2 regions of the Exiguobacterium sp. s150 genome follow, and region 2 is predicted to be linked to the other one. Evidence: predicted binding sites of a transcription regulator. Region 2 holds the regulator's gene; the other holds the start of a gene.

Region 1 (9,432 bases), on a different contig from region 2:
TCTTGGCATTCGACGAGACGACTTGTATCGGACAAATCCGTGTCGCAAGAGACTGGAACCGTTTTGCATATATCGAGAACATCGCTGTGCAGAAAGCGTATCGAAACAGCGGGCTCGGTCATTTGTTAATCGGTGTTGTAGAGACGTGGGCAAAAGAGCAATCGTTGCTCGGATTGTCACTCGAAGCGCAGAACGATAACGTGATCGCGTGTCGATTTTATGCGAAAGAAGGGTTCGCGCTCGGCGGTGTCGATACACTCAAACAAACCGGCAATCCGAACATCGACATGACGTTGTATTGGTACAAGATTTTCTGAGTTGCAGCTGAGAGGAGAGACGTCACATCTGGCATCGATTTTCTCTGCTTTTTTTATTAGTTTACATAACATATATTATCAGTAAAAATAAAACTCTGTCTCAATCCTTTAGTATACTTAAAGAAGTGAGACAGAATGAGAGAAATGAGACGAGATGTTATGCACGTGTAAATCGAATCAATGTGACACCGGGTTCCGGTTCGAATTCAGAGCTCGCTTCAAACCCTAACTTCTTATACAGACGCTTTGCTGGACCGTTATGTTTTCCGGTATGGACATAAACTAGCTTGTCTTCATGAAGGCTTAGGACGTGTTCGAGCAAAGTCGTCGCCAGTCTCGCCCGAAAATACGTCGGATCAATACACAGCTTTGTGACTTCGACCGTTGTCTCGGCCGTCTCGATCGTGATAAATCCAATCAACCGCTCGTCGTTATACAATCCGTAACTCTCACCGGGTAAATTTTGAATCACTTCAACCGTCTCATATCGAGCTGGAATCTCATCGAAACCGATCAACTCAGCCTCGACCGCGTAGGCATTTCGTTGAATCTCGAGCATTTGCTCAGCCGAACGATATTGCGTCGTCTGAATCTCACGTAGCTCCATCATCTCACACCTCCTCCTTTACCGTGAAAACAGCCGTGCCCGTTTACGCTTCGCGCGTTTTAGCGCCCGATAGAGCCGATGAGTCCCTTCAATCGATTTTCCATGGCCTACGAACGTATGACGTGGCGCGAGATCGATCAACTTCTCGGCGTTCTCGACAGCGGCCGACTTATCCCATGTCGCCAGTCCAGGAAGCGGGAAAAGCGGTCTGACGTCCCCTGCCACAGCGACTCCCCCATGCGATTGAAACGCGTCGCCTGCGAACAGAATCCGACTCGCTTCATCAAAATAAGCGACGGATCCCGGTGTGTGACCGGCAGCGTGATAGACGCGGAACCCGAACAACCGCTCACCTGGGTCTAACCGCTTGTCCGGCAACGAATGAATTGTCGGGAGCGAGCCTTTAATTTTAAGCTCCCGCTCATCCGGGTCGGTCGTCCGATCCCCTTCAAGCAATCGGGCATCGCGGCGCGAGATGTACAACTCGGCATGAGGATGGACTTTCAAGATGCGATCGACACCTCCGACGTGGTCGCCGTGGGCATGCGTCAATAAAATGGCAAGAAGCGGCCGTTCAAGCGACTCGATATAGGCCAAAATGTCCGCGGCGTTCCGTTCAAGTGCCGTATCAATCAAGACGAGCCCGAGCTCTCTTTCAATCAATTGGACGTTAATCGGCAGTACCGGCGCGTAAAAGGTCAGTTGATGAACATGTTCCAAGCGTGTAATGACCACACAATCCCCTCCCCTCAATCAAACAATGTCACCCAGTCTTCTTGCCATCGGGCGTCAAAACACATATGGAGTTGCTCGAGCGTGTTCCGAGCGAGCGAGAGCGGCGGCAACGCGTCCCGTGTGAAAAAGCCGACGTCACTCGTCTCATAGCTCACCTGCGCCTCCCCGCCAATCAGCTCGCATTCGATAAACAGTTTATAGTAATGCTGCGACATGGGCGGATGTGGGTGATGATGCATATCAAACAAGGCGACGAGACGGATCGGTGCGACATCAAATCCCGCTTCCTCCTCAATCTCTTTGACGATATTCTCCGTAGGCGAGAGCCCGACCTCGCAAAAGCCACCCGGAAGCGTCCAACGTCCTTCTGAACGTTCTTTGACGAGCAACAACCGGTCTTCTTGGAAGACGACACCCCGTACGTCAAGCTTTGGTGTCGGATAGCCATCAATGTGCGTCAACTCGGTGATCTCGTCCAATGCGAGATTGGATTGTCGTTCAAACATCTCGGTCGCAATCTGTTGCAGCTCAAGGTACCGCTCGCGGTCAAACTCGTCTTTCGTGAACGTCAAGCCGGCCTGAGCCAATGCCTGTAGCCGTTTGGCCCAATCGAGCCATTCTGACATAGTCATCCCTCCATCGTTTGTCCTGCTACTCATTTCGCCGCAGGGGTGAGTTGTTCCTCTTCAAGAATACCCGCTTCTAGCAGAAAGTACGTATCGTGCACATGATATACTTCATACAATATGATTCATCAAGGAGGAAACGTATGACGATGCTTATATTGTCCCAATTCAAAGACGATTTGGACGGTTATACCGAGCGACAGTTGCGATATCAGGCAGCAGACGATATCTGGTCAATCGGACAAATGTACGACCATATCATCGTGGTGGCTGAGGAATATGCGGATGAGATTAAACGGTGTCTCGCTTCCACTGAAGAGCAACCGCTCGGGAAGACCGAGTTCGGTGAACGGTTGTTTCAGGCCGGTGGGTTCCCTCCGATGAAAATCCGTTTACTTGACGAAATGAACCAACCTCCGAACAATACGGACAAACGGGAACTGCTCGAACGCCGGATCGATGCATTGCTTTCCCGTCTTGAGCGCCTCGAACCGTTCGTCCGGTCGGCAAATCCTTACGTTAAAGCCCAGCATGGCGGTTTTGGCTGGTTGAACGCACAAGAGTGGTACGCCCTGATCGAGATGCATACCCGCCATCACTTGCGCCAACAGGCCGATTTGGAACGGTATCTTATGGAGGCTGACATCTAAGACGTATTCAAAAAGACGCCTCGCGCGTCTTTTGTTCATTTCTCATCGTAAAAGCTTTCTGTAAACGAATCATTTAGTCCGTACCGCTCGTCAAGCAACCATTTCATTTCAAGATCGATGTCGCGAATCCAGCTACTTTTCAAGCTTCTGTCTCCTTAAATACATTTATACCGGAACGAAAAAACCCTGCACAACGTCTGTTGTACAGGGCCCTCCTCAATCGAGGTACACGTCTTCAATCTCACCGAACGTCTCCTCGTCAAACACGAACGAGCCGTTGGCGTAGCGGTCTAGAAGCGTCAACTGCTTCGTCTTGACCGTCTTCGCTTTCTTTTTCCCGATAATGTGGAGCGTCTCATCGTCATGCACCGGGAGCACACGACGAATCTGATGCGGTTTCGATTTGACTTCACGGATGAGCATCGTCCCACGCAAGTTACGGTTCGTGCAATCGAACTGATCCTCGAGCTTCATCTTCTTGACTGCGCCACGCTGCGTCACGAGGACGAAGAGAGGCGGCGTGAAGAAGGCAAACGCATCGGCGACCGTGTCACCATCCTTCAAGTTCATCGCCTTGACGCCGGCGGCACGTTGCCCGACGACCGGTACGTCATCTTCCTTGAACCAGAGCCCATAGCCTCGCTCCGAGACGAGGAACAATTGGCCCGGCCCGTCGCTGATCCCTGCGAAGACGACCGTATCATCGCCTTTTAACTTGAGCGCCATGAGCGCTTTCGACTTACGCTGGGCGTCATAGTCACGGAGCGGCGTCCGTTTGACCATGCCGTCACGCGTCACGAACAGGCAGTGTGCGTCGGTATCGAACGTCGAGACGACATCGGCCGAGACGACTTGCTCGCCTTCAATCGGCACGAGGTTAGCCACGTGCTGTCCGGCATCCTTCCATTTCGACTCTGGGATTTGATGGACCGGGATGAGCAAGTAGCTGCCTTTGTTCGTCCAGACGAGCAAGTGGTCCGTCGTCATTGCCTGGGTGACGAGGACAGGACGGTCCTTGTCTTTCATGTCCGGCATCTCGTCGCTCGAGGCGCCGTATGAGCGCATCGACGAGCGTTTGACGTAACCGTCACGGCTGACGAAGACCATCGTCTCTTCGACGGCGATCATGACCTCGGTCTTCAGCTTCAACTCCTCGACCTCAGACTCGATGACCGAACGTCGCGCATCACCGAACTCGTCACGGAGCGCCGTGAGTTCTTTCGAGATGAGCTTCCGTTTCGTCGCGTCGACGTTCAAGATGTTCGCGAGACGCGTGATCTCTTTTTGGAGCGCCTTCGCCTCTTTTTGAAGCTCGACGATATCCGTGTTCGTCAAGCGATACAATTGAAGCATGACGACCGCTTCGGCTTGGCGGTCCGAGAACGAGAAGCGCGCCATGAGCTTCTGTTTCGCCTCGGCTTTATCTTTCGCCGAACGGATGAGTTCGAGCGTCTCATCTAAGACCGAGATGGCCTGTTCAAGCGCGTCGACGATTTCGGCGCGTTTCTTCGCCTGCTCGAGCTCGAACGTCGTCCGCCGCGTCACGACCTCTTCGACGTGTTTCAAATAGGCATCGATGATCGGCAGCAGTCCCATCTGTTTCGGTGTCCGGTTGACGATCGAGACCATGTTGTAGTTGTAGGCGAGCTGCAGGTCGGTATGCTTCAAGAAGAAGTGGAGCACACCTTCCGCGTCGGCCTCTTTCTTCAACTCGATGACGACACGGACGCCGGTCCGGTCGGTCTCATCGCGGACCTCGGCGACGCCTTCGACCTTCTTGTCGAGACGGAGTTCTTCCATCTTCTTGACGAGGTTCGCCTTGTTCACCTCATATGGGAGCTCCGTGATCGTAATTTGTTCACGGCCACCCTTGAGCGGTTCGATGACCGATTTGGCACGGATGATGACCTTGCCTTTTCCGGTCTCGAACGCCTTCAAGATGCCGTCGCGACCCATGACGATCCCGCCGGACGGGAAATCCGGTCCTTGCATGTACTCGAGCGCTTCCGTCGCCGTTTGGACCTGACCTTTCAGGCGGGCGATGGCGAGATTGAGCACCTCGGTCAAGTTGTGCGGCGGGATCTCGGTGGCGTAACCGGCCGAGATGCCCGTCGTCCCGTTCATAAGCAGGTTCGGGAGAAGTGACGGCAAGACGAGCGGCTCTTCGGTCGAATCGTCGAAGTTCGGCGTGTAGTCGACCGTGTTCTTCGAGATCGACGTCAGCATGACGCCGGCGATCTTCGATAGCCGGGCCTCGGTATACCGCATCGCGGCAGCCGAGTCGCCGTCCATCGAGCCGTTGTTCCCGTGCATGTCGATGAGCGGATAACGTAACTTCCAGTCCTGTGACAGGCGTACCATCGCCTCATAGACGGAGCTGTCACCGTGCGGGTGATAGTTCCCGATGACGTTCCCGACCGTCTTGGCCGATTTGCGGTACGGTTTCTCGTTCGTGTTGCCCTCATGGTGCATCGCATACAGGATACGGCGCTGAACGGGTTTGAGCCCGTCACGCGCGTCCGGAAGCGCCCGGTCCTGAATGATATATTTCGAGTAACGCCCGAAACGGTCACCGACGACCTGTTCGAGCGACAAGTTTAAAATGTGTTGAATCGTCGACATCGTTACATCACTTCCTCAATCGCTTTAGTCACGTGTTCATTGGCGATGATCGAATCATCTTCCTGGAGGCCGAAGGCGACGTTCTCCTCGATCCACTCACGGCGATGGGCGACGTTGTCTCCCATGAGCACCGAGACGCGCTTGTCGGCGATGGCGGCGTCGTCTACCGTGACACGGATGAGCGTCCGTGTGTCCGGGTTCATCGTCGTCTCCCATAACTGGTCGGCGTTCATCTCCCCGAGACCTTTGTAGCGCTGGAGGATATACCCCTTCTTATACACTTTGACGAGCTTCTCGAGCGCCTCTTCGTCCCAGGCGTACTCGAACTGTTCCGACTTGCCTTTGCCTTTCGAGATACGATAGAGCGGCGGCAAAGCGACGAACACTTTGCCCGCCTCGACGAGCGGCCGCATATAGCGGAAGAAGAACGTCAGCAGGAGCACTTGGATGTGCGCCCCGTCCGTATCGGCGTCGGTCATGATGATGACCTTGTCGAAATTGCAGTCCTCGAGGTCGAAGTCGTGGCCGACGCCGGCCCCGATCGCATGGATGATCGTGTTGATCTCCTCGTTCTTCATGATGTCCTGAAGCTTCGACTTCTCCGAGTTGATGACCTTCCCGCGGAGCGGCAGGATGGCTTGGAACGTCCGGTCACGGCCCTGTTTGGCCGAACCGCCGGCCGAGTCACCCTCGACGAGGAACAGTTCGTTCTTGGCGGCGTTCTTCGACGTCGCCGGCGTCAGTTTCCCGTTCAAGATGCTCGAACGTTTCTTCTTCTTGCCGTTACGAGCCTCTTCACGCGCCTTGCGGGCGGCTTCGCGGGCCTGGGCGGCACGGATCGCCTTCTTGATGAGCATCGTCGCCATCTGTGGGTTCTCCTCGAGGAAGATCGTCAACTGCTTCGCCATGACGCTGTCCGAACTCGTCCGCGCTTCCGGCGAGCCGAGTTTCGACTTCGTCTGTCCCTCGAACTGGAGGAACTCCTCGGGGATTCGGACCGAGACGATGAGCGTGAGCCCTTCGCGGACGTCGCCACCGTCGAGGTTCTTGTCTTTCTCTTTCAACAAGCCGTTCTTACGTGCGTATTCGTTCACGACGCGGGTCATCGCCGTCTTGGCGCCGACCTCGTGCGTGCCGCCGTCGCGTGTCCGGACGTTATTGACGAACGAGAGGACGTTCTCGGAGTAGGCGTCCGTGAACTGGAAGGCGAGCTCGAGCTCGATGTCGTTCTCTGTCCCTTCGAAATAGACGATCGGGTGGAGCGTCGCCTTGTCGTCGTTTAAATATTGGACGAACTCGGCGATCCCTTCCTCGTAATGGAACCTCTCTTCCTTGTCAGTTCGTTCGTCTTTCAGCGTGATCGTGAGTCCTTTCAAGAGGAACGCCGACTCGCGCAACCGTTCGGCGAGCGTGTCGTAGTTGTAGGTCGTCGTCGAGAAGATCGAGGCGTCCGGTTTAAAATAGACGCTCGTGCCGGTCTGGCGCGTCTTCCCGGTCTCGAGGAGCGTCGTCTGCGGGATTCCGCCGTCGGCAAACGTCTGCTCGAACAGCTTGCCGTCACGGTGAATCGTCACGACGACCTTGCTCGACAGTGCGTTCACGACCGAGGCGCCGACCCCGTGGAGGCCCCCGGACGTCTTATAGCCGCCTTGACCGAACTTTCCGCCGGCATGGAGCACCGTGAAGATGACCTCTGGCGTCGGTTTGCCGGAAGCGTGCATCCCCGTCGGCATGCCGCGGCCATGGTCGCGGACCGTGATGGCATCGTCTTTATGAATCGTCACATCGATTTGCCCGCCGAACCCGGCGAGCGCCTCGTCGATCGCGTTATCGACGATCTCGTAGACGAGATGGTGGAGACCGCGATGGTCGGTCGAACCGATGTACATCCCTGGTCGTTTACGGACGGCCGTGAGTCCTTCGAGCACCTGAATGGCGTCTTCATTGTAATTGAATAAATCTGTTGACATTTTCGTCACCTCAATTTCGAACACACGTTCGTTTTCTTTCCTATTGTATAGCTGTTTTTCGATTCTGGCAAGCCCGCCCCCGACGCGCGAGGCACGTGAAAAAAAGGAGACCTGCCAAGGAGGCAGGTCTTAACCGATCAAGCGGGCGTGCTCGACATAGATGCATCGGTTCTCGACGTAATCGATCCCGGCTTCGCGGGCGATCCGTTCCGCGTCAGCGCTCGAGAGACCGAGCTGGTTGAAGATGAGCCCGACATCCCCGTGTCGGACGGCATCCTCGGCGACCTCGGCCAAATACTCGCTGCGACGAAAGACGTCGACGATATCGATATGGCCAGGAATACTCTCGACGGTCGGATACACTTTCCGTCCGTTCCACGTCTCGAGCGTCGGGTTGACCGGGATGACGGTGTAGCCTTGCAACAACAAATAGTCGGCGATTTGATTCGCGGTCTTGTTCGGGTTCGAGGAGATCCCGACGACGGCGATCGTCTTTGCTTCTTCGAGCAATCGTTTCAAATGCTGGTCATCCATTCTAGTTTGCCCCCTTTTGTTTACGTTCTCAGTGTACCGTTACCTCATTCCCTGTTTCAAGGTTTATTTTCAGATTCCATACAACTGTAACTCTTTTCTTTTTTTAAAACAAATCAATTGGTTCACTATAAATTATTATGTAAACCATGTTCATTGGCGTCTTTTTCAGTTTCACGAACGGGGCGTATGAGAACCGTGCAAATTGGCGCGAACCTGTACGCAATCAAACCTTGCGTGAAATATCTATTTCACGCAAGGATAACGACCGTTCCAAGCGGGTCGATGGCGAGCGATTGACTCGAATTTCGAAACAAATATGTGCAAATGGAGCCGGTTTCGATATACTGAGTAAAGGAGGTGTTCGCGTGGGGACAACCTATGAGGAACGTCGCGGTACGTTATATAACTATCGCATCACATTATACGGGAACGCGCTCGCATGGTTGATTCATGTCGTGTTCTTCGTCACCTTTTTACGGCTCGACGTCATGTTGCTCGCCTGGTCGAACGTCGCCAGCGTGCTGTATTACACGATTTCGTTTTACTTCGTACATAAACGCTACTATCGGACATTCTTCGTCGGCCTGTTCGTCGAGGTCGTCTACAATGCCGTCATCTCAACGATCGTCCTCGGTTGGGATGCGAACGTTCATTACTTCATCATCATGGTCGCCTATGGCGTGTTCTTCATGCCGAACGTGAATCGAGGTGCGCGCGTCGCGACGACCGGCATCGCCATGGCGATTTACGGCTCGCTTTACTTGTTCGTGTCGGATGGCACAGAAGCGCTTGCGCCCGCCTTCGAGCAAGCGCTCGGCTTGTTCTGCCTCTTGTCGACGATCGGGCTCATTGCAGGACTGTCGTTCATCTTCGAAGGATCGGTCGTCGAAGTGACGAACGAGCTCGAGGGGACGAACGAACGGCTGCATACCCTCGCCTCGCGCGACGGCCTGACCGGTCTCTACAATCGACTGACCGGGACGTCACGCATCGAGGAGGGCGTCGCGCGTGCGGTGCAGGAAGGCCGACCGTACGCCGTCGCTCTGGCCGACATCGATCACTTCAAGGCGTTCAACGAGCGGCACGGTCATGATTGCGGCGACCTCGTCTTGCGCCGCGTCGCCACGACGCTGACATGGACGGACGCCGTCTGTGTCCGTTGGGGCGGAGAAGAGTTCTTACTCTTCCTCGTCGGGGAGACAGAGGCCGACATTGACGAACGGCTCGACGAGCTGCTTAGCCGTATCAAATCGACCGAAACGATTTATGAGGGGGCTCGCCTTCACGTCACGATGACGATCGGCGTCGCCCATCGCGATGGCAAAACACTAGAAGCGGTCGAACGCCTCGTCAAGGAGGCGGACGATTTCC
Region 2 (9,432 bases):
TCCATGATTTCATCCATTTTTGCGTCCGGGCGACCGAACGCGATGTTGCTTGCGATCGAGTCTGAGAATAAGAAATGGTCTTGCGGGACGAGCGCGACCCGCTCGAGCAGGACCTGTTTCTGCACTTGTCGGATGTTGATGCCCCCGATTTTGACTTTCCCTTCGCTCACATCGTACTCACGCGTCAACAGACGGACGAGCGTTGTCTTCCCGGAACCGGTCCGACCGACCACGCCGAGCGTCTTCCCACGTTCGAGCCGGAACGAGACGTCTGTAAGGACGGCATGTTCGTCATAGGCGAACGAACGGATGTCCGCCTCAACCTCCGAGTGCGCGAGCTTCGTCGCCGCGACCGGATCGTCTTGAATCTCAGGTTTGACGGCGAGCATACGCTCGATTCGGTCGTATGAAGCGCGACCACGTTCGACGATGTTGAATAGCCAGCCGAAGGCGAGCATCGGCCACGTGAGTAAACTGAGGTAAGCGGTGAAGCTGACGATTTGTCCGATTGTCAGTTCGCCTTGTTCAATCAAGTATGCGCCGTAACCGATCGAGAGGATATACGATAACCCCACGATACCGAAGATGGTCGGGTCATACAGGGCGTCGATTTTGGCGACGCGGACGTTCTTTGCCATGACCTCGTCCGAGAGCGTCTCGAACGAATCGACGTCACGCCCGACTTCCCCGGTCGACTTTAAGACACGGACGCCACTGACGCTCTCTTGGACTTTGTCGTTTAGCTCCGAGAACGCCGCCTGCGCGACGCCGAAGCGGCTATGTAGTAACTTTCCGTAACGTGTCGTCAAGGCGACCATGATTGGTAGCGGTAAGAGCGCGACGACCGTCAACTTCCAACTGATCGTCGTCACCATCGTGATGATGACGAACGTCCCCATCGTCACACTGTCGACGAGCGTCAAAATCCCGGCACCGGCCGTCATCGAGACGGCTTGCACGTCGTTCGTCGCGTGGGCCATCAAATCGCCGACACGGGACTTCTTATAAAACCGTTGATCCAAATCGGTGAAATGTCGATAGAGCTGGCTCCGGAGCAATCGCCCGAGCCGAATCGAGGCACCGAAGATGAAGTAGCGCCAGAAGAAGCGCGCGACATAGTTGCCAATCCCGACGGCTGCGAGTCCACCGAGGAGGAGCCATAATAGGTTTCGCTCAAGCGACCCTTCGTTCATCTCGTCGACGATGCGGCCGATGATGCGTGGCGGTACGAGCTCGAGTGCGGCGACGAACATGAGCAGCACGATCCCGAGCGCATACGTTCGCCATTCAAGCTTGAAAAACCATGATAATTGTTTAAATACACGAATGTGAATCGCCCCCTTATCTTGAAATAAGACTATTCATTTATGGTAGCGAAAGTTTGTTCGATTGTCTAACAAAATATGGGTACGAAAAAACACTCCGCGATGGCGGAGTGTCTCAAACACAAACATTATGATTTCTTTTCGTTCTTCATTTGAACGTTCATGGCACGCATCACTTGGTTGACTTTCTTCTGTGACGGTTTTTGACCCATCTGCATCATCAACGTGCGAATCATGTCTTCATTGATTGGCGGGTTTTGTTCGAGGTAGTTCATCATGTATTTACGAGCGATGAAGAAACCGATCGCGATACCTCCGATGAGTGCTGCTACGACGATAAGAATCCAGAACAATGTACTCAAGGTTTTTACCTCCTCTACCATATGAAACATCGTTTTTTACTATACACTATATTACGCTAATTCGCTAGTCGTCAGAAAAAAAATCGTGATGCCCTCCAGAAACGGATGACATCACGACGGTTCTTGATTTAAAGCGATTTGACAGCGTCGACGACGTTCTCGACCGACATGCCATACTCCTTCATGAGGAGGTCGCCAGGAGCCGAGGCCCCGAACTTGTCGATTCCGAGTACTTTACCGCCGAAGCCGACGTATTTGTACCATCCGAGCGTCGATCCCGCTTCGAGCGAGACGCGCTTCGTCACAGATGACGGAAGGACAGACTCTTTGTATTCAGCCGATTGTGCTTCGAACAATTCCCAAGAAGGCATCGACACGACAGCCGCGTTCACGCCTTCTGAAGCGAGTTGTTCGCGCGCTTCGACGAGGACGTGGACTTCAGAACCCGTACCGAGGAGAAGCACGTCCGCCCCGTTCGAGTCGCCCGCGACGACGTATGCACCTTTCGCCGCCTGCTCGACTGACGTCCCTTCAAGCTCAGGAAGCGCTTGACGCGTCAAGACGAGAAGTGATGGTGTCGATGTCGTCGTCACCGCCTGTTTCCAAGCCGCGATCGTCTCTTTCCCATCCGCTGGGCGGAGAACTGAAACGTTTGGCATCGCGCGGAAGCTCATCAAGTGCTCGACCGGTTCGTGTGTCGGACCATCTTCACCGACCGCAATCGAATCGTGCGTCAAGATGAACGTCGACGGGAGACCCATGAGGGCAGCCAAACGGACCGCTGGACGGAGGTAGTCTGAGAAGACGAAGAACGTCGCGCCGTAAGGAAGAACGCCACCGTGGAGGGCCATGCCGTTGACGGCAGCTGCCATCGCGAACTCACGGACACCGAACCAGATGTTGCGACCAGCCGGATCTTCGTCGAAGTCCGCCGCACCTTTAATCATCGAGTTGTTCGAACCGGCGAGGTCAGCCGACCCACCGAAGAGCGTCGGAACTGCTTTCGCGATCGCGTTCAATACTTCTCCGCTCGTCTGACGTGTCGCTTTCTTCGAGCCGATTTCAAACGTCGGCAACTCGCTGTCCCAACCTTCTGGGAGTTCGTTGTTCATCGCACGCTCGAATTGGGCACCGAGCTCTGGATGAGCCGATTTGTAAGCTTCGACGAGTTCGTTCCAGTCCGACTCATACTTCGCGCCCGGCTCGATGACTTTCTCGTTGAACAAGTCATACACTTCAGTCGGCACGTAGAAGTTCTCGCCTTCCCACTTGTAGAACTGTTTCGTGAGCTCGATTTCGGCTTCGCCGAGTGGTGCGCCGTGCGACGCCGATTTCCCTGACTTGTTCGGTGAACCGAAGCCGATGACCGTCTTCACTTCGATGAGCGTCGGTTTCGACGTCTCCGCTTTCGCTTCATCGATCGCCTTCGCGATCGTGTCGATGTCCGTTCCGTCCTCGACACGGATGACTTGCCAGCCGTATGCGTTGAAACGGTCTTCGACGCTCTCCGAGAACGACTTGTGAAGGTCACCGTCGAGTGAGATGTCGTTTGAATCATAAAGGACGACGAGCTTGCCGAGCTTCAAGTGACCAGCGAGTGAGGCAGCTTCTGCCGACACGCCTTCCATCAAGTCACCGTCTCCGCAAATCCCGTATGTGAAGTGGTCAACCACTTTGAACTCATCACGGTTGTATGTCGCTTCCAAATGTTTCTCTGCCATCGCCATCCCGACTGCCATGGCAATCCCTTGGCCGAGCGGTCCAGTCGTCGCGTCGACACCGGCCGTGTGACGGTACTCTGGGTGTCCAGGCGTCTTCGAATCCATTTGACGGAACGATTTGAGATCGTCGAGTGAAAGGTCGTAACCAGATAAGTGAAGGAGCGAGTACAAGAGCATCGAACCGTGTCCCGCTGAAAGCACGAACCGGTCGCGGTTGAACCAGTTCGGGTTTTTCGGGTTGTGACGCATCTTATCTGTCCAAAGCGTGAACGCCATCGGAGCCGCACCCATCGGCATACCCGGGTGACCAGAGTTCGCTTTTTGGACCGCATCAATCGAGAGCGTCCGAATCGAGTTAATCGCTAATAATTCTTTAGTAGTTGTTTCCACTAATTTCATCCTCTCTGTTGTTACAAAGTTTCTACCCGTCATATTTTAGCACACTCATTCGTGTGTCACAACTAATTAATTAGTATAACACATTGATTGAAATCGTTTACTTCCTTCGCTTTGTTTACCCGTCAATCGTCGAACCTTATCCTTGTTCGTGTATAACAAACATGCACATCCTATATGAAATAGGATGTGCATTCGAAGTCACTCGGAGCGTTGTCGATCTTGCTCTTCTTTTAGTTTTTGTGGCGTCACGTCGTTTCCTTCCGGATCGACCACCTTCATGCCCATCATCTGGGACTTGAACGATTGTCGGAACGCTTTCAAATATTGCTGACGAAGCGCTTGTTGCTCGTCCATCTCTTGTTGTGACAGACCGTCTGTCTTCGCTTTGTTGGCGAGGAAATTGATTCGTTCTAACTGTTCAGGTGCTAGCATCAGGCTCGCCCCCTCTCTACTGAATTTGTTCTTCTACTGTACAAAATCAGCGGCGAGGAATCAAGTTTTCAATCCTGAGACGTGCTCGAGGTAACGCCGGTTCACGGTCGCTTTCGACACTTCGTAACCGAACCCGCGCAACGTGGCCGCGATTTCGGCGAACGTCAGGCCTCGTTCGCGTAGCTGGACGATCTCCTCAATCGGCACTTTGATGCGGCTCCGACCGCCTTGGTCGTGGTGCTGAATGTTTCGCTGTGGGTTGAACCCGTTCGCGACGGCCCGGCGCATCCCGCGTGAGATTTTGGCGTTATGGATTTTCCGCTGATACTCCTCGACGACGCTCACAATCTCGAGCACCATCTTCTCGGCATCGGATACGATATATTCGTCTGGTGATTGCATCGTCAAGAGCCGAACGTCATGCTTCATGAGCGTGTGCAAAATCGCGATTTTAGCGTTCCCTCGCCCGAGACGGCTATCGTCGGTCACGAGGACGGCGTCGAGGTTCGAGGCGGATACGTGTTCGAGTAAGTCGAGGAGCCCGCCACGGTTCACTTCGTATCCGCTCTCTTGTTCGGTGATGACATCGACGACGTCGGCCTCGAGCCGACGCGCCATCCGCGTCAATTCGTCGACTTGGCGATCGAGAGACGTCTCTTGCGCCGCCTTGTTCGTCGATACGCGACAATAAATGACGACTCGCATCTCGTCACTCCCTTTCTTTCCATTCCCTTTCTACGATACACAGGAACGGGGTCGTTTCGCAAACAGAAACGATTATTCCGAGGCGAACCAGGTCGTCTTCCGTTCATTCTTTTCAGCCCGTTCAGCGATGATTCGCGCTTCAAGCGTCTCCGCTTCCGTCTTGGCGACTTCCGCCTCGATACTGCGCGTGTCTTCGACGGCTGGTGCCGCCACCTCGACTTGTCTCATTTCGCCGACCATATAAAATGCGAACATCCCTAATACCAACATCCCGACTAAGATGATTCCATTCACTGTATCTCTCATTATATTTCGCCTCCGTATCATAGGAATACACGTTCCCAAGAACGTTTGTTCGTTTATCTGTTCTCATCATAAAACAGGAACTTCTGTTCGGTCAAGCTAAAAAAACGAACGAATGTTTGTGCGCTCATGTGTTCTATGTTAAACTTAGACCATAAAGAATAGGATGCGTTCGCAGGATATTCGACATAATCGAGGTGACTTCCATTGAAAAAAATGTCAGCAAGACAACAACAGATACTTGATTTTATAAAAGACGAGGTCCGTGCCAAAGGTTATCCGCCTTCGGTCCGTGAAATCGGCGAAGCCGTCGGTTTGGCATCAAGCTCGACCGTCCACGGTCATTTGGACCGTCTTGAAAAGCGCGGCCTTATCCGCCGTGACAAGACGAAACCGCGGGCAATCGAGATTTTGAGCGATGACACGGTCGTCATCGAAGACCACGACGCCGTCACGTACGTCCCGGTCATCGGGAAAGTCACGGCCGGTACACCGATCACTGCAATCGAGAACGTGGAAGAACATTTCCCGCTCCCGACACACATGGTCGGCGCCGATAACGTCTACATGCTTTCTGTCTCAGGAGATTCGATGGTGAACGCCGGAATCTTAGATGGAGACCGGGTGCTCGTGCGTCAACAAAGCACAGCCGACAATGGAGAGATTGTCGTCGCGATGACCGACGAAGGCGAGGCGACCGTCAAACGCATCTATAAAGAAGCTTCGAAAATCAGACTACAACCAGAGAACGACGAGCTCGAGGCGATGTATTTTGATAACGTGTCGATTTTAGGGAAGGTCATCGGTGTATACCGGACGATTCATTAATGGCGAGTGGTAAGACGCATACGCGTACGAATTTCGTGGCAATCGGAGCTTTAGCGATTGCCACGCCTTTTATTGAACTCGATGTCCCGCTCGCCCTCCTTCTCGGCGCGATCGTCGGGACGCTCTGGCTCTCCCCGGACCTCGATTTGAAATCGGACGCCTATTTCCGTTGGGGGCCGCTCCGTGGATTTTGGTTGCCTTACGTGAAACTCATACCGCACCGGTCGTTGTTTTCGCACTTACCGGTACTGAGCGACTTGATTCGCGTCATCTATCTCGGCTTCCCGCTTGTCATTCTGCTCACGTTCACGCCGTACGAGACGGCGGCGATCGCCTGGCTCGACGAGTTCGGCTTGTCGTTCTTCCTCGGGCTCACGTTCGCGACGACGTTACATACGACGCTCGACTATACGTCCACGTTTTTCAAACGTGCGTTCTAATCAGGACGTCTCCACTCGGGGACGTCCTTTTAAACGCGCAAAAAAGCGCCCGTGCTTTCCGAAGAAGGCACGAGCGCTTTTTTGCTTGGATTAGTAGAGCGTCATATACTGATCGCGTTCCCACTCCGTCACTTGCATACGGAACATGTCCCACTCGATCTCTTTCAATTCGAGGAAGTGTTCGCCGATATGCTCGCCGAGTGAGTCCATGACGACTTTGTCGCCACGAAGTACTTCGAGTGCGTCGAAGAGCGTCGCTGGAAGATCATCGATTCCGTTCGCGACACGCTCAGGCTTGTCCATCACGTAGATGTTGCTGTCGATCGGTTTTGGAGCAACCAAATCTTTCTCGATTCCGTCGAGGCCTGAAGCCAAGAGTGACGAGAGCGCGAGGTACGGGTTCGCCGCCGGGTCGACCGAACGTACTTCGATACGCGTCGAGAGGCCACGGGCCGCCGGGACACGAACGAGTGGTGAACGGTTGCGGGCGCTCCACGCTACGTAGCAAGGCGCTTCGTAACCTGGGACGAGACGCTTATACGAGTTGACCGTCGGGTTACAGATGGCCGTGAACGCACGAGCGTGCTCGAGGATTCCCGCCGTGAAGGCGCGGGCCGTGTCTGAAAGCTCCATTTCGCCGTTCGGATCGTAGAAGACGTTCGTGTCGCCTTTGAAGAGCGACATGTTCGCGTGCATCCCTGAACCGTTGACGCCAAAGAGCGGCTTCGGCATGAATGTCGCGTGAAGACCGTACTTCGCCGCAATCGTCTTGACGACGAGCTTGAACGTTTGGATGTTATCGGCTGTCGTCACGGCATCCGCATATTTGAAGTCGATCTCGTGTTGCCCTGGTGCGACTTCGTGGTGTGACGCTTCGATTTCAAAGCCCATGTTCTCAAGCTCGATGACGATCTCTTTACGGCAGTTCTCACCGAGGTCGACCGGCGCCAAGTCGAAGTAGCCGCCTTGGTCGTTCAATTCGAGCGTCGGTTGACCGTTCAAATCCTTTTTGAAGAGGAAGAACTCTGGCTCAGGACCGACGTTGAACGCCGTGAAGCCAAGCTTTTGCATGTGCTCAAGGTTGCGTTTGAGCGTACCGCGCGGGTCACCGCTGAACGGTGTGCCGTCTGGGTTATAAATATCACAAATCAAGCGGGCGACTTTTCCGCTGCCATCTGTCCACGGGAAGACAACCCACGTGTTAAGGTCTGGATAAAGGTACATGTCTGACTCCTCGATGCGGACGAAACCTTCGATTGAAGAACCGTCGAACATCATCTTGTTGTCGAGGGCTTTGTCCAATTGGCTGATTGGCACCTCGACGTTTTTGATTGTTCCGAGGATGTCTGTGAATTGAAGACGAATAAAGCGTACGTCCTCTTCTTGTGCGATCCGTTTAATGTCTTCTTTTGTGAACGTTTTTCTGGCCATGGTGAAATGTCCCCTCTCACATTGTGTAATGGTTGATGTGTTGCCGTCAGCGATAAAAGCGCGAAAGCTCACCTTGGATGAGCGATGTCTTATTGAAGCGTCCGGCTTCTTGCAGTTGTGTCTTTAACAGTTGATGCAATTCTTTTTCCGAGATTTTCGGCGCATCACTGACCGGTGCCGGTGCGGCGGAAGCTTCCGCCTCTTTCGGCTCTTCATTGTCCAACATGTGGCGAATCGCCGCCAAGTTGAACCCTTGGTCGATGAAGTCCTTGATCGCGAGTAGACGTTCGACATCATTGAAGGAATAAAGTCGTCGTTTCGATTCCGTCCGACTAGGCGAAATCAGACCCTGTTCTTCATAATACCGAATCTGCCTACCTGTCAGTTGCGTTAAATCTTGGACGATTCCAATCGGAAACAACGGGTTGGAGCGACGAAATTGATCGGCCATCCCTTACTCCTCCTTTGCTGTCTTACACTGTGAGAATAATACATGACACTTTTCCTGTCAAGCGATGTTAAGAAAGTTAACATGACATTTCGGTTACAATGCAGTTGTGAGTTTAGTCTGGTCAAACGTGACGAGTCCTTTCGTGCGTAACTGGCTCAAGGCGAGCATCAATGCGACCTTGACATGCGCATACGTCAAGCCGCCTTGAACGTAAGCCGTATACGGTGCGCGGAGCGGTCCATCGGCTGATAGCTCGATCGACGACCCTTGGATGAACGTCCCGGCCGCCATGATGACGTCATCCTCATAGCCTGGCATATACGCCGGCACCGGGAGCGCATGCGCGTTCACGGGCGAGGCCATCTGGATGCTTTGGCAGAAAGCGATCATCTTGTCGCGGTCTCGGAACGTCACCGATTGAATCAAATCGGTCCGACGCTCGGCGTGGTGCGGCGTCGTCTCGAAACCGAGCAACGCGAGCAGGCTTGCTGACAGATGCGCCCCTTTCAAGGCCTGGGCGACCGTGTGCGGGGCCATATAGAAGCCTTGGTACATCTCTTGGAGCGAATAGAGCGACGGGCCGGCCTCGCTGCCGATACCAGGGGTCGTCATTCGGAACGAACAACGTTCCACGAGTTCACGTGTCCCGGCGATATAGCCGCCCGTCTTCGCGAGCCCACCTCCCGGGTTCTTAATGAGGGAACCGGCCATGAGGTCGGCTCCGACATGTGTCGGCTCCAACGTCTCGACGAACTCGCCGTAACAGTTGTCGACGAAGACGAACACGTGCGGATGGGCCGCCTTGATTTTTGTAATCGCCTCCCCAATCTCCTGCACCGGGATGCTGCGCCGGTTGGCGTAGCCTTTTGAGCGCTGGATGCCGACGAGCTTCGTCTCGGGACGAATCCGCGCGATGACGGTATCGACGTCAATCCGGTCGTCTTTCAGTTCGACTTTGTCATACGTCACGCCGAGCTCTTTCAATGAACCGCGACCATCGCCGCGAATCCCGACGATTTCCTCGAGCGTGTCGTA

Evidence for each region. Region 2 encodes LexA, which represses DNA repair genes until DNA is damaged. Its sites were predicted from a motif close to CGAACATATGTTCG; they were not measured.
Region 1: parE (DNA topoisomerase IV subunit B) is a predicted target of LexA. The motif match lies at 7,545-7,558, and genes of this name have one in related genera.

What each region holds. Positions count from the first base shown of each region.
Region 1 is NZ_JACSMC010000006.1:10,992-20,423, reverse strand. Features, by position in the region: gene KNP76_RS04945 (GNAT family N-acetyltransferase) at 1-317, shown strand, start outside; gene KNP76_RS04940 (GNAT family N-acetyltransferase) at 475-927, opposite strand; gene KNP76_RS04935 (MBL fold metallo-hydrolase) at 943-1,644, opposite strand; gene KNP76_RS04930 (NUDIX hydrolase) at 1,674-2,285, opposite strand; gene KNP76_RS04925 (DinB family protein) at 2,429-2,935, shown strand; gene parC (DNA topoisomerase IV subunit A) at 3,152-5,557, opposite strand; gene parE (DNA topoisomerase IV subunit B) at 5,560-7,527, opposite strand; gene KNP76_RS04910 (CoA-binding protein) at 7,657-8,061, opposite strand; gene KNP76_RS16025 (GGDEF domain-containing protein) at 8,427-9,432, shown strand, end outside.
Region 2 is NZ_JACSMC010000005.1:96,629-106,060, reverse strand. Features, by position in the region: gene KNP76_RS04765 (ABC transporter transmembrane domain-containing protein) at 1-1,328, opposite strand, end outside; gene KNP76_RS04760 (YneF family protein) at 1,454-1,687, opposite strand; gene tkt (transketolase) at 1,816-3,807, opposite strand; gene KNP76_RS04750 (DUF896 domain-containing protein) at 4,006-4,239, opposite strand; gene KNP76_RS04745 (YneB family resolvase-like protein) at 4,300-4,944, opposite strand; gene KNP76_RS04740 (hypothetical protein) at 5,017-5,250, opposite strand; gene lexA (transcriptional repressor LexA) at 5,455-6,075, shown strand; gene KNP76_RS04730 (metal-binding protein) at 6,075-6,515, shown strand; gene glnA (type I glutamate--ammonia ligase) at 6,606-7,946, opposite strand; gene KNP76_RS04720 (MerR family transcriptional regulator) at 7,993-8,397, opposite strand; gene KNP76_RS04715 (methionine gamma-lyase family protein) at 8,491-9,432, opposite strand, start outside.